3 regions of the Klebsiella sp. B345 genome follow, and region 2 is predicted to be linked to each of the others. Evidence: predicted binding sites of a transcription regulator. Region 2 holds the regulator's gene; each other region holds the start of a gene.
The links. Region 2 encodes ArgR, which controls arginine synthesis, uptake and breakdown. Its sites were predicted from a motif close to ANTGAATAAAAATACANT; they were not measured.

Region 1 (4,260 bases), 1.1 Mb from region 2:
TGGCCGGCACGCCGCTGTGGAAGCGAAGCTCGGCTTCTGGTGCGAGAATCAGCGCCGCCTCCGCTTCGCCAAGCTGGCGGATACGCTCGCTGATATCCTCGTCGGCAATCTGCTGCGCTAAATCCAGGTAATCCTGATAATGCCGCGCCTCGGAGCGCAACAGCGACAAATAGAACTTCTGCAGATCGTCGTTCAGCCACGGCGCCAGCGCTGCAAAACGCTCACAGGAGCGCGCCTCGATGTAAGCCCCGCAAATCAGTTTATCGATAAGCATCACCGGTTCGTGAGAACGCACCTCTCTGCGTAATCCGCGCGCGTAGTTGCTGGCAGTCATTTTGACGTAAGGGATATCGTGCGCCAGCATCATCTCCCGCACCTGCCAGAAGTGATGCAGCTCTTCTTTAATCAGCAGCACCATATTGTCCACCAGTTGGCGCCCCCAGGGGTCGCCGGTCTGCGGCATCGTGCTTTTATTGATCTGTTTATGCAGCGCGACAAAATCCGGCTCAGGCCCCCAACGATAGGTAAAGTCTTCATACGGCTTCAGGCAGGCCAGCAGCTCATCGGCCCCACTTTTATCGGCGACATATTTGCGCACCAGCAGCAATGCGTTCTGCGCCGCTTTAAGCTCGCAGACCATGTGGTCGGTCAGCAGCAGCGGCAGGTTTTCTGGCTTACGGGCTTCATCAATCCATGCCTGTGGCGTCGGGCAGTGGAGAAAATTGAGTACAGGGGCGAGTATTTGCGGGTAGTCCATTAAAGTTCCTTGCTCTACGCCAACGATACGCAGGATCGATCAGGTACATTAAGGCGAAAAACCCCGACGGCATAGTCGCTATGTCGCCGGGGTTTCTGAGTATCGCCAACAGAGAAGTGCCTGATGGATGACGTGCAGGCTTACTTAGTGACGAACGCCGTCGTCGTCTTCATCGACGAGATCTTCGTCGTCTTCTTCGTCACCGTCTTCGCCGTTAGGGTCTTCGTAGTAGGTTCCCCAACCGTCATATTCAACGCCGAATTTCTCAGCCAGGTTCAGCAGCTGCTCCACCTGGGCATCAATCAGTTCCACTTTCAACGCACTTTCGCTCAGGATATCGCAGCAGATAACCACTTCGCCTTCTTCGACTTCCAGCTCTTCCGGCTCGGTCACTTCGTAGCCCATTTTGAAAGCTTCTACTGCCACTTTCTCCAGAGTTTCAAAGTCATCGGCGGAGAGATGATGCTCGATAGTGTACAGCGCATCAGGGTCGCTGCCGTCTTCGAGCAGTTCTTCGATAATCAGACGCGTTTCTTCACGCTGTTCTTCCAGTAGTTCCGGGTTTGCCATGGCTCGTTCCTCATAATGTGCGACAGATACTTCTATTGTCACATACCGCCGTGATTGCCTCCACCTTTGTGCAAAAGATTTGTGAAACGGGGTTGCAAATGAATATTCATACATATAAATTGAATTTTAATTCAATAAGTGGCTTAAGCCAGCGAGGGAACCATGTCCGCGTTTTATCAGAAACATTTTTTAAAGTTGCTTGATTTTACCCCTGCAGAAATCACTGCCCTGTTGGCGCTGGCCGCCAGACTGAAAACCGACAAAAAAAACGGCATTGAAATCCAACACCTTGCTGGAAAAAACATCGCGCTCATCTTCGAAAAAGACTCTACCCGTACACGATGCTCTTTCGAAGTTGCCGCATTTGACCAGGGCGCCCGAGTGACCTATCTCGGGCCAAGCGGCAGCCAGATTGGCCATAAAGAATCGATTAAAGATACCGCTCGCGTGCTGGGGCGGATGTATGACGGTATTCAGTATCGCGGTCATGGCCAGGAAATCGTCGAGACGCTCGCCAGCTATGCCGGCGTCCCGGTATGGAACGGCCTGACCAACGAGTTTCACCCTACCCAGCTGCTGGCCGATTTGCTGACTATGCAGGAGCATCTGCCGGGCAAAGCCTTCAACGAAATGACGCTGGTGTATGCCGGTGATGCCCGCAACAATATGGGTAACTCTATGCTTGAAGCCGCCGCGCTGACCGGGCTGGATCTGCGTCTGGTGGCCCCGGCGGACTGCTGGCCGGAAGAGAGTCTGGTGGCCGAGTGCACGGCGCTGGCGCAGAAACACGGGGGCAACATCACCCTGACCGAAGATATCGCCGCTGGCGTGAAGGGCGCGGACTTTATTTATACCGACGTCTGGGTATCTATGGGTGAAGCCAAAGAGAAGTGGGCGGAGCGCATCGCGCTGCTGCGTGCCTATCAGGTGAATAGCGAGATGATGGCGCTGACCGGCAACCCGCAGGTTAAGTTCCTGCACTGTCTGCCGGCGTTCCATGACGATCAAACCACCCTGGGCCAACAGATGGCCGAAGAGTACGGCCTGCACGGCGGCATGGAAGTGACCGACGAGGTCTTTGAGTCGCCCGCAAGTATCGTCTTCGATCAGGCGGAAAACCGCATGCACACCATTAAAGCGGTGATGGTCGCAACGCTGAGTAAATAACGTGGCCTATCCCCGGATGGCGTAACGCCACCGGGGTTAACGCCGTTACGCCATCCGCACCTTCACCACCACTTTACGCACTTTGGCCGGTTCGCCCGCGGCGCACAGCGGTTTGTGAACTTCGCCCGGGTAAAACACCACAAAGTCACCTTCGCTGAGAATCACGGTTTTTTCCTGCTCGCCGGCGGCGAGAAACGCAATGTCTTTCCCCTCCAGCCAGTCGGTGTCCGGCGTGCCAGCAGGCTGCGTACTGAAGGTCATCGCCTCCTGACCGCGTAGGACAATCTGGATATCCAGGTAGCGCGCATGGTACTCGGCGCGACGGGCAGCAAATGGCTCGGTGGTGTCTTCCGAGACCAGGTAAAACACATTGTTGCCGTCAATATCGTATTTTCCCGGCAGCGTCTCCTCGGTGACATGCGCTTTAACATGCTCAATCGCCTGACGCAGCGCGTCCGGCAGCCAGGTTTGCAAATGATGAATGTGACCTACGATCATAATAACCCTCAAATATAAAACAGCTTTTCATTTTTATTTTTATACGCCCCTTCGCACTGCCATACCACTTCTTTTTTATGGTTTTTTGCGCTGACGCAGGCTTCCTGAAGCAATCGTTTTCTTGTTTGTGGACTAATCACTTGATCCGAAATTTGAGCTGCGTATAATGCCGGTCGATTTGCCGGGAGGAAGCATGGTCTACTGCGTACGACATTCTGTCTTACCGCGTCTGAACACAGGCGCTGGCGTAGCGTTTTTCTTTCCGTTGCTCAATGAATTCTCGAAGCCCCTTATTTAAGGGGCTTTTTTTTTGCCCAGGCGTCAGGAGATAAACATGGCTAACCCGCTATATCAAAAACATATCATTTCCATAAACGATCTCAGCCGAGAAGACCTCGAACTGGTGCTGGCGACCGCTGCAAAACTCAAAGCCAACCCACAGCCAGAACTGCTGAAGCATAAGGTTATCGCCAGTTGCTTCTTTGAAGCCTCCACCCGTACCCGCCTGTCGTTTGAAACCTCGATGCACCGCCTGGGCGCCAGCGTGGTAGGGTTCTCTGACAGCAGCAACACCTCGCTGGGCAAAAAAGGGGAAACCCTGGCCGATACCATTTCGGTCATCAGCACCTATGTCGACGCTATCGTGATGCGTCATCCGCAGGAAGGGGCCTCACGACTGGCAACCGAGTTTTCCGGCGGCATTCCGGTCCTCAACGCCGGCGATGGTGCCAACCAGCACCCAACGCAAACCCTGCTGGATCTGTTCACCATTCAGGAAACCCAGGGCCGTCTGGAAAACCTCAACGTCGCGATGGTCGGCGACCTCAAGTATGGCCGCACCGTCCACTCCCTGACCCAGGCGCTGGCGAAGTTTAACGGCAACCGCTTCTACTTTATCGCCCCGGACGCATTAGCCATGCCGCAGTACATCCTTGATATGCTGGATGAGAAAGGGATTGCCTGGAGCGTGCATAGCGCCATTGATGAAGTGATGGAGGAGGTGGATATTCTCTACATGACCCGCGTGCAGAAAGAGCGTCTCGACCCGTCCGAATACGCCAACGTGAAGGCGCAGTTTGTCCTGCGTGCTGCCGACCTCGAAGGTGCCCGCGAAAATATGAAAGTGCTGCACCCGCTGCCGCGCATTGATGAAATCACCACCGATGTTGATAAAACGCCGCACGCCTGGTATTTCCAGCAGGCCGGGAATGGCATCTTCGCCCGCCAGGCATTACTGGCACTGGTACTCAATAGCGAGCTGGCTCTGT
Region 2 (4,260 bases):
TGCTCATCAACGCCTGAGGGATGCGCCAGTACCGGTGAACGACGATCTGTCGGCGTTCCACCGTCAGCTGCGGCGTACCGCCGATCATGTGATTTCTGCCAGTAATGATGATAAGCGGCGTCGCTATTTTGCTCGCTTGTTAGAGGAGCTGGATGTTTATCAGGAAAAACTGCAGCTCTGGGAAGCGTCACCGCAGGTGACCGAACCCGTTCGAAGGCTGGTGGAGATGCTGCGGAAATACCAGCAAGCTCTCACCAACAGCTAACCCTCTGAACCGACGCCTGAAGCGTCGGTTTTTTTATCACTATACTTAAGCGTCGAGGACGTTTACGTTGTGTACAGGAGAGCGGGTGGAAAACCCGGCGCAGAAAGAGTATCGGGACGGGTGACAATAGCGCGATATTGACAGGGTGCGGGCGATGACTATCTATACCTTTGATTTCGATGATATAGCCGAACAGCAGGATTTCTATCGTGAATTCTCACGGACCTTCACGCTCAATCGTGACAAGGTGAATAATCTGGACTCTTTGTGGGAAGTGGTTACCGGAGGACTGCTGCCGTTGCCGCTGGAGATTGAGTTTATTCACTTGAGTGATAAGCAGCGTCGGCGCTTTGGGGCGTTGATATTGCTGTTTGATGAAGCGGAAGAAGAGCTGGAAGGGGAGCTACGCTTTAATGCCAGACAGGCATAAAAAAAGCCCCCGACAGGCGGGGGCAAGTCGTCGGAATAGACGACGAGGGTTTATTTGTACAACTCAGCTGTAGCGTGCCAGCTATCGCCGGTACGGGCTTCAATAATGCGGTAGCTGCTTGCGCCTTCTTTCTCGGCTTTCGCCGCCAGTTCCTGACGCATATCCATCGGGGCGCTGCCTACCTGAGAAACAGACACGGTACCCATAGACTGCAGATTTTGAGCTTGTTCTGCGCTGACCTGGTTCACGGCGGCATTCGCGCCGAAGGAGAGAACGGAAGCCAGGCCCAGGGATGCGATGATCATTGCACTTTTCATAATCTTTACTCCAACCATAATGTTGCAGCGGCGGGAGGTGTCATATGAACCTGGGCCGCTGGGAATATTCGTATTCAGTTAATAACCGACAATCGTTAAATCTTATTTATAAAGCTCAGCCGTTGCGTGCCAGTGGTCACCGGTGCGGGCTTCGATAATGCGATAGGAAGAAGCACCTTCTTCCTGAGCTTTCTGGTTCAGCATTTCATGCATATCCATCGGAGATGCGCTCACCGCGCCGACGGAAACGGTGCCGATTGACTGACGGCCTTGCGCCTGCTCGCTATTAATCGAGTCAGCGGCGAAAGCGCCAAAGGAGAGAACCGACAGAATGCTGAGTGCAGCTACAGTTGTTTTGATTTTCATGATGTTCACCTCGTCGAATCTTATTATTGAGGGCTCTTTGTTTCGTGACCCTCATCACAAAATCAAGTATACACTAATCACTGAAAATATTAATACCGTGCTAATTGTTTTATGAGTAAATAATTGCAAGGAATTGTCGTTTTTATAACGTATAAGTATTAGGAATGTCATTTTTTCGCCATGACTAGGTGTTATAGCGAATAAAATCATATGGATAGGTTAATTTGATATTTTGTGCGTTTTAGACGCAGTCATTCGGTAAAGGAATGTATAGAGGCGGAAAACCACACTAAATGTTAAAGAAATGCTGCGTTTTTGAGTGAGCCCCCTGGCGGGCGCCAGAGGGAAGGGGCTTACAGTTCTTGTTCGAACAGCACCAAAATTGCGTCGTGCAGATCTTTGACGGTAAATCCTCTGGCCGGGGTGGTAAAGATGGTGTCATCACCGGCAATACTGCCAAGAATGCCTTCCGCTTTGCCGAGGGAGTCCAGCAGGCGGGCAATCAACTGCGCAGCACCTGGGCTGGTATGAATCACTACCACGGCATCGTTATAGTCGATATCGAGGACCAGATTCTTCAGTGGGCTGGAGGTTGTCGGGACGCCAAGTTCGGCAGGCAGGCAATAGACCATCTCCATTTTGGCGTTCCGGGTACGCACCGCGCCAAATTTTGTCAGCATGCGGGAGACTTTCGATTGGTTAATATTATCGAAACCTTCTTCCTGCAGCGCTTGGACAATCTCGCCTTGAGAGCTGAACTTTTCTTCTTTAAGCAGCAGTTTAAACGCTTTAACCAGTTCTTCTTGTTTTGCCGAACTTCGCATAAGTCACCCAAATTATGGTGGTAAAAACAACATCATTATGCATAGTAATGAATTTTTATGCAAATAATCCGCAGAGGGATAAAGTAAATAATGTTATGAAGGGGGCATATTTTAGCAAATAACCCTGCGAAGGAACATGCCTTCATCACAGCCCGTAAATCGCTGTAAAAGTAAATTAATTGTTATGAGAATGATGTTGTTTTGCCGAGCAGGCTGGGTGTATTGTAACCAATAGTCGATCCGGTGAAGTATTGTGCCGGGTAGTCACCCTCAAGGATGAAAATGCGAAGCTGATGCATCACTGAGCAACAGTCCGCATTATTCAACCATACTGATTGTAATTGTTTATCTTGTGAATTAAGGTCCAGGCGACGGAATAACGAAAGACGATATTAACCATAATAAGGAGTTTAGGATGAAAGTTGCAGTCCTCGGCGCTGCTGGTGGAATTGGCCAGGCGCTTGCCCTACTACTTAAGACCCAACTGCCTTCAGGTTCAGAACTCTCGTTGTACGACATTGCTCCGGTCACGCCGGGCGTGGCGGTTGATCTTAGCCATATTCCTACCGATGTGAAAATTAAAGGTTTCTGCGGTGAAGACGCCATTCCAGCGCTTGTCGGGGCGGATGTCGTGTTGATTTCTGCTGGCGTAGCCCGTAAGCCAGGCATGGATCGCTCCGATTTATTTAATGTTAACGCCGGCATTGTGAAGAATCTGGTACAACAGATTGCGAAAACCTGCCCGCAGGCCTGCATCGGTATTATTACCAATCCGGTGAATACCACGGTGGCCATTGCTGCAGAAGTGCTGAAAAAAGCCGGCGTTTACGACAAGAACAAACTGTTTGGCGTGACCACGCTGGACATCATCCGTTCGAACACCTTTGTGGCTGAGCTAAAAGATAAATCGGCATCAGATATCGAAGTCCCGGTGATTGGCGGCCACTCCGGCGTGACGATCCTGCCGTTACTGTCACAGATTGCGGGCGTGAGCTTCAGCGATCAGGAAGTTGCCGACCTGACAAAACGTATCCAGAACGCCGGCACCGAAGTGGTGGAAGCAAAAGCCGGTGGCGGTTCGGCGACGCTTTCGATGGGCCAGGCTGCCGCACGTTTCGGCTTGTCCTTAGTTCGGGCAATGCAAGGCGAAAAAGGGGTGGTGGAATGTGCTTACGTGGAAGGCGATGGTCAGTACGCGCGTTTCTTCTCCCAGCCGCTGCTGCTTGGTAAAAATGGTGTGGAGGCGCGCCAGCCGATCGGCAAGCTCAGTGCATTTGAACAGCAGGCGCTGGAAGGGATGCTGGATACGCTGAAGAAAGATATCGCTATGGGCGAAGATTTCGTCAACAAGTAAGCGTGTGATGGATTAAAAAAACCGGAGCCAGCGAGTCGCTCCGGTTTTTTTATGTCTGCTAGTTGGTCGCCGGGTATTCCTGAACGGCAATATGCAGAGTGATCTTCTTGTCATCACGCATAATAATCACCGGAATTTCTGATCCAGGGCGGATTTCCGCGACCTGATCCATAGTCTCAAGTGCGGAGACGGCCGGTTTGTCATTCACGGAGACGATTACGTCATTGGCGCGGATCCCGGCCTGAGCTGCCGGACCATCCGGAGCAACATCATTGACCACAATCCCTTGCAGCTGATCGATCCCGCCGCCCTGCGCATGCAGTGGGGCAATCTCACGACCGCTGATGCCGATATAGCCGCGGATCACCCGACCATCGCGGATAAGCTTATCCATAATTTTGGTAGCCAGCTGGAACGGAATGGCAAAGCCGATCCCTTCAGGTGTTTCGCCATCATTGCTTTTATCAAATGACAGCGTGTTGATGCCCATCAGCTCGCCCAGCGAGTTCACCAGTGCGCCGCCGGAGTTACCGTGGTTAATGGAAGCATCGGTCTGCAGGAAATTCTGACGCCCGGTGGGGTTCAGGCCAATACGACCGGTGGCGCTGATAATACCTTGGGTAATCGTCTGCCCAAGGTTGTAGGGGTTACCAATCGCCAGCACCACATCACCGATATGCGGTACCCTTTTAGGGTTGATCGGG
Region 3 (4,260 bases), 670 kb from region 2:
GGGTGATCTCGGTGGGGTGAGCGGTAAGGACCAGCTCCAGAGACAGGGACTCCACCGCTTTCTTAATGGTCTCTTCGTTGAGATGAGGTTGGTCTTTGAGCTTTCTCAGGGTGCGGGCAATCACTTCCGGGTTGCTGGCCGCTTCACCGTTCGGTGAAATGCTGTGGTATTGCTCTGCGGTATTCGCCAGATTCAGAAACTGGCTGAAAGCACGGGCCACCGGCAGCAGCTCGTCATTGGACAAGTTTTGCAGCGTGGTCAGCAATTCCTGGCGGTTGGCTTCATTGCCGGCGCGAGAAGACTTGGACAATTTACGGATAGTTTCGACACGATCAAGAATGTTCTCTCCCAGTGCATCCTTGATGGTATCGCCTAGTACCTTACCGAGCATACTGACATTACTACGCAAAGCGGAATATTGTTCGTTCATGTTACCCCAGACACCCCATCTCATTTTATTTTGTTATATCCGGCGCTCTGCAACAGTGAGCATCGGATAAGCAGCCGTCTTTTATAAAGCCACGTAAAAACCCCCACGTCAATTGTTGCGAAATCGCTTCAGCAAACGAATAAATGACGGTAATTTGCGAAATTTAACTCAGGGGTCCCCTGATAAGCATTACTTATGGAAATGTGACCAGAATCACCGTCCCGCCCTGGCAAAAGCGACGGGAACGGACTGCCCTTAATGCCAGCAGAAATGATGGACAACCTGGGTTATTAGCTCCCGGGTTGGCTTAATAAACCGGGTTTCCAGGTATTCATCCGGCTGGTGGGCCTGGTTAATGGAGCCCGGGCCTAATACTAACGTCGGGCACAACGTCTGGATAAACGGCGCCTCGGTGCAGTAGTTCACCACTTCGGTTTGGGCACCGAGCAGTTTTTCCACGACCTGAACCAGACGGTGGTCTGGTGGACATTCGTAACCAGGAATGGGCGGATGCAGTTCGGATACCGTCAGGCGGCCCGGCCAGCGTTCGCTTACCGGCGCCAGCGCTTCATCCAGCAGCCCGTTAAGATCGTTGAGCGTCATACCCGGCAGCGGGCGAATATCCATATGCAGTTCACAGCAGGCGCAGATACGGTTTGAGGCATCGCCGCCGTGAATCGCGCCGAGGTTGAGCGTTGGATACGGCACGGTAAACGCCGCATAGTGATAACGCTCTTTTAAGTCGTCGCGTAGCTGCATGATGCGGCCGATGGCATCGTACATCAGCTCAATGGCGTTCACACCGCGCGCCGGATCGCTGGAGTGGCCGGACTGGCCCTGGATGCGAATCGCGTTGGACATATGGCCTTTATGCGCGCGCACCGGCTGCAGAGAGGTCGGTTCACCGATGATGGCGCAGTCCGGACGCAGCTGGGTGGTTTCGGCAAAGTAACGGGCGCCGGCCATACTGGTCTCTTCATCGGCGGTGGCCAGGATGTAGAGCGGCTTTTTCAGCGTGCTGACATCGACATCGCGCAGGGCATCAAGGATAAAGGCGAAAAAGCCTTTCATGTCGGCGGTGCCGAGGCCGTACAGTTTGTTGTCGTGCTCGGTCAGGGCGAAAGGATCGCGGGTCCAGCGGCCGTCATCAAACGGCACGGTGTCGGTATGCCCGGCGAGCAGCAGGCCGCCTGCGCCGTGGCCGGTACTGGCCAACAAATTGAATTTATTACGCGTCTCCGGCACCGGCTGGACTTCAACATTGAAGCCAATATCGCGGAACCAGCCAGCGAGTAAATTGATTAAAGTCTCATTACTTTGATCTAGCGCTTCTTCGGTTGCACTGATGGAAGGTGTGGCGATCAATGCGCGGTAAATCTCGATAAAGGGCGGTAAATTGTTTTTCATTGTTGACACACCTCGGGTCATGATAGTATCAATATTCATGCATTATTTATGAATAAAAATACATTATCGTTGAGCGTAAGAAAACCCATAAAACGCAGGGAGACTCTTACGGCTTAACTGGGTGAGGAAGCGAAATGCTTCCTGGGCAAATATGACGTAAGAAGGTGAAGAGCCCCGATGTTGAAGACGCTGATTGTGGGTGCCAGCGGTTATGCCGGCGCAGAGCTAGTGACCTATGTAAATCGCCATCCTCATATGACCATAACCGCTTTGACGGTCTCCGCGCAAAGCAATGATGCAGGGAAATTAGTTTCCGATTTGCATCCGCAGCTGAAAGGCATTGTGGATCTGCCGCTGCAGCCGATGTCAGATATCAGCGAATTTAGCGCCGGCGTCGATGTTGTCTTCCTTGCGACCGCACATGAAGTGAGCCACGACCTGGCGCCGCAGTTTCTTGCCGCAGGCTGCGTGGTGTTCGACCTGTCTGGCGCCTTCCGCGTGAACGACGGTGCGTTTTACGAAAAATATTACGGTTTCACTCATCAGCATCCGGCCCTGCTTGAGCAGGCGGTTTACGGTCTGGCTGAGTGGAACGCCGATGCGCTGAAAGAGGCGAATTTAGTCGCTGTCCCGGGCTGTTATCCGACGGCGGCTCAGTTGTCATTGAAACCGTTGATCGATGCGGACCTGCTGGATCTGAACCAGTGGCCGGTGATCAATGCGACCAGCGGCGTCAGCGGCGCAGGGCGTAAAGCGGCCATCAGCAATAGCTTCTGTGAAGTCAGCCTGCAGCCGTATGGCGTATTCAATCATCGTCACCACCCGGAAATCTCCACCCACCTTGGCGCGGAGGTTATTTTTACCCCTCACCTTGGTAATTTTAAACGTGGGATCCTCGAAACCATTACCTGCCGCCTGAAGCCTGGCGTGAGCAAAGATCAGGTTGCCGCCGTGTTCCAGCAGGCCTATGCCAATAAGCCGCTGGTCCGTTTATATGATAAAGGCGTGCCGGCATTGAAAAACGTCGTGGGTCTGCCATTCTGTGATATCGGTTTTGCCGTTCAGGACCAGCACATTATTGTGGTGGCGGCGGAAGATAACCTGTTGAAAGGTGCGGCGGCACAGGCAATACAGTGCGCGAATATTCGTTTCGGCTACGCTGAGACGCAGTCTCTTATTTAAGGTGTGATGATGAACCCATTAATAATTAAGCTCGGCGGCGTGTTACTCGATAGCGAAGAAGCGCTGGAGCGCCTGTTTACCGCGCTGGTGAATTACCGTGAAGCCCATCATCGCCCGCTGATTATCGTGCACGGTGGCGGCTGTGTAGTAGATGAGTTGATGAAGCAGCTCAACCTGCCGGTGAACAAGAAAAATGGCCTGCGGGTCACGCCAGCGGATCAGATTGATATTATTACCGGCGCGCTGGCGGGAACCGCCAATAAAACGCTGCTGGCCTGGGCGAAAAAACACCATCTGGCTTCCGTGGGCCTGTTCCTCGGCGATGGCGATAGCGTTAAGGTGACACAGCTGGACGAAGAGCTGGGCCACGTCGGTCTGGCGCAGCCGGGTTCGCCTGCGCTGATTAACACTCTGCTGGCGGGCGGCTATCTGCCAGTGGTCAGCTCCATCGGGGTTACCGATGAAGGGCAACTGATGAACGTGAATGCCGACCAGGCAGCGACCGCGCTGGCGGCAACGCTCGGTGCGGACCTGATTCTGCTGTCCGATGTCAGCGGCATTCTTGATGGTAAAGGCCAGCGTATTGCGGAGATGACCGCGGCGAAGGCAGAGCAGCTGATCGAGCAAGGCATTATTACCGACGGTATGATTGTGAAGGTAAATGCGGCACTGGATGCGGCGCGCACGCTGGGTCGTCCGGTAGATATCGCCTCATGGCGCCATGCGGAGCAACTGCCGGCGTTGTTTAACGGCACGCCTATCGGCACGCGTATTCTGGCCTGATTTAACACAGTTGAAGACGGGGGCACAGGGCTTCCCGGCAGCATAAAACCAAATTTGAAGGAAGCACATTATGGCACTTTGGGGCGGGCGTTTTACTCAGGCAGCCGATCAGCGGTTCAAACAGTTCAACGACTCTTTGCGCTTCGACTATCGCCTGGCGGAGCAGGATATTGTTGGCTCTGTCGCCTGGTCTAAAGCGCTGGTGACGGTGGGCGTGCTGAGTGCCGCCGAGCAGCAGCAGCTGGAAGAGGCGTTAGGTGTGCTGTTGGAAGAGGTGCGGGCGAATCCGCAGCAAATCCTTGAAAGCGACGCGGAAGATATTCACAGCTGGGTAGAAGGCAAGCTGATCGACAAAGTGGGTCAACTGGGCAAGAAGCTGCATACCGGGCGTAGCCGTAACGATCAGGTCGCTACTGACCTGAAGCTGTGGTGTAAAGACACGGTCGCCGAGCTGCTGT

Region 1: the regulator ArgR is predicted to act here: its motif matches at 1,446-1,463, upstream of argF (ornithine carbamoyltransferase).
Region 3: the regulator ArgR is predicted to act here: its motif matches at 1,885-1,902, upstream of argC (N-acetyl-gamma-glutamyl-phosphate reductase).

The regions. Positions count from the first base shown of each region.
Region 1 covers NZ_CP180443.1:3,500,630-3,504,889, reverse strand. The annotation lists gene miaE (tRNA isopentenyl-2-thiomethyl-A-37 hydroxylase MiaE) at 1-757, opposite strand, end outside; gene rraB (ribonuclease E inhibitor RraB) at 902-1,327, opposite strand; gene argF (ornithine carbamoyltransferase) at 1,490-2,494, shown strand; gene ACMYSO_RS16435 (YhcH/YjgK/YiaL family protein) at 2,540-2,992, opposite strand; gene ACMYSO_RS16430 (pyrBI operon leader peptide) at 3,186-3,290, shown strand; gene ACMYSO_RS16425 (pyrBI operon leader peptide) at 3,265-3,324, shown strand; gene pyrB (aspartate carbamoyltransferase) at 3,327-4,260, shown strand, end outside.
Region 2 covers NZ_CP180443.1:2,425,229-2,429,488, reverse strand. The annotation lists gene aaeB (p-hydroxybenzoic acid efflux pump subunit AaeB) at 1-265, shown strand, start outside; gene ACMYSO_RS11425 (barstar family protein) at 420-695, shown strand; gene yhcN-B (DUF1471 family stress response protein YhcN-B) at 746-1,012, opposite strand; gene yhcN (peroxide/acid stress response protein YhcN) at 1,115-1,378, opposite strand; gene argR (transcriptional regulator ArgR) at 1,732-2,202, opposite strand; gene mdh (malate dehydrogenase) at 2,618-3,556, shown strand; gene degS (outer membrane-stress sensor serine endopeptidase DegS) at 3,615-4,260, opposite strand, start outside.
Region 3 covers NZ_CP180443.1:3,090,644-3,094,903, forward strand. The annotation lists gene ppc (phosphoenolpyruvate carboxylase) at 1-430, opposite strand, end outside; gene argE (acetylornithine deacetylase) at 686-1,837, opposite strand; gene argC (N-acetyl-gamma-glutamyl-phosphate reductase) at 2,015-3,019, shown strand; gene argB (acetylglutamate kinase) at 3,026-3,802, shown strand; gene argH (argininosuccinate lyase) at 3,873-4,260, shown strand, end outside.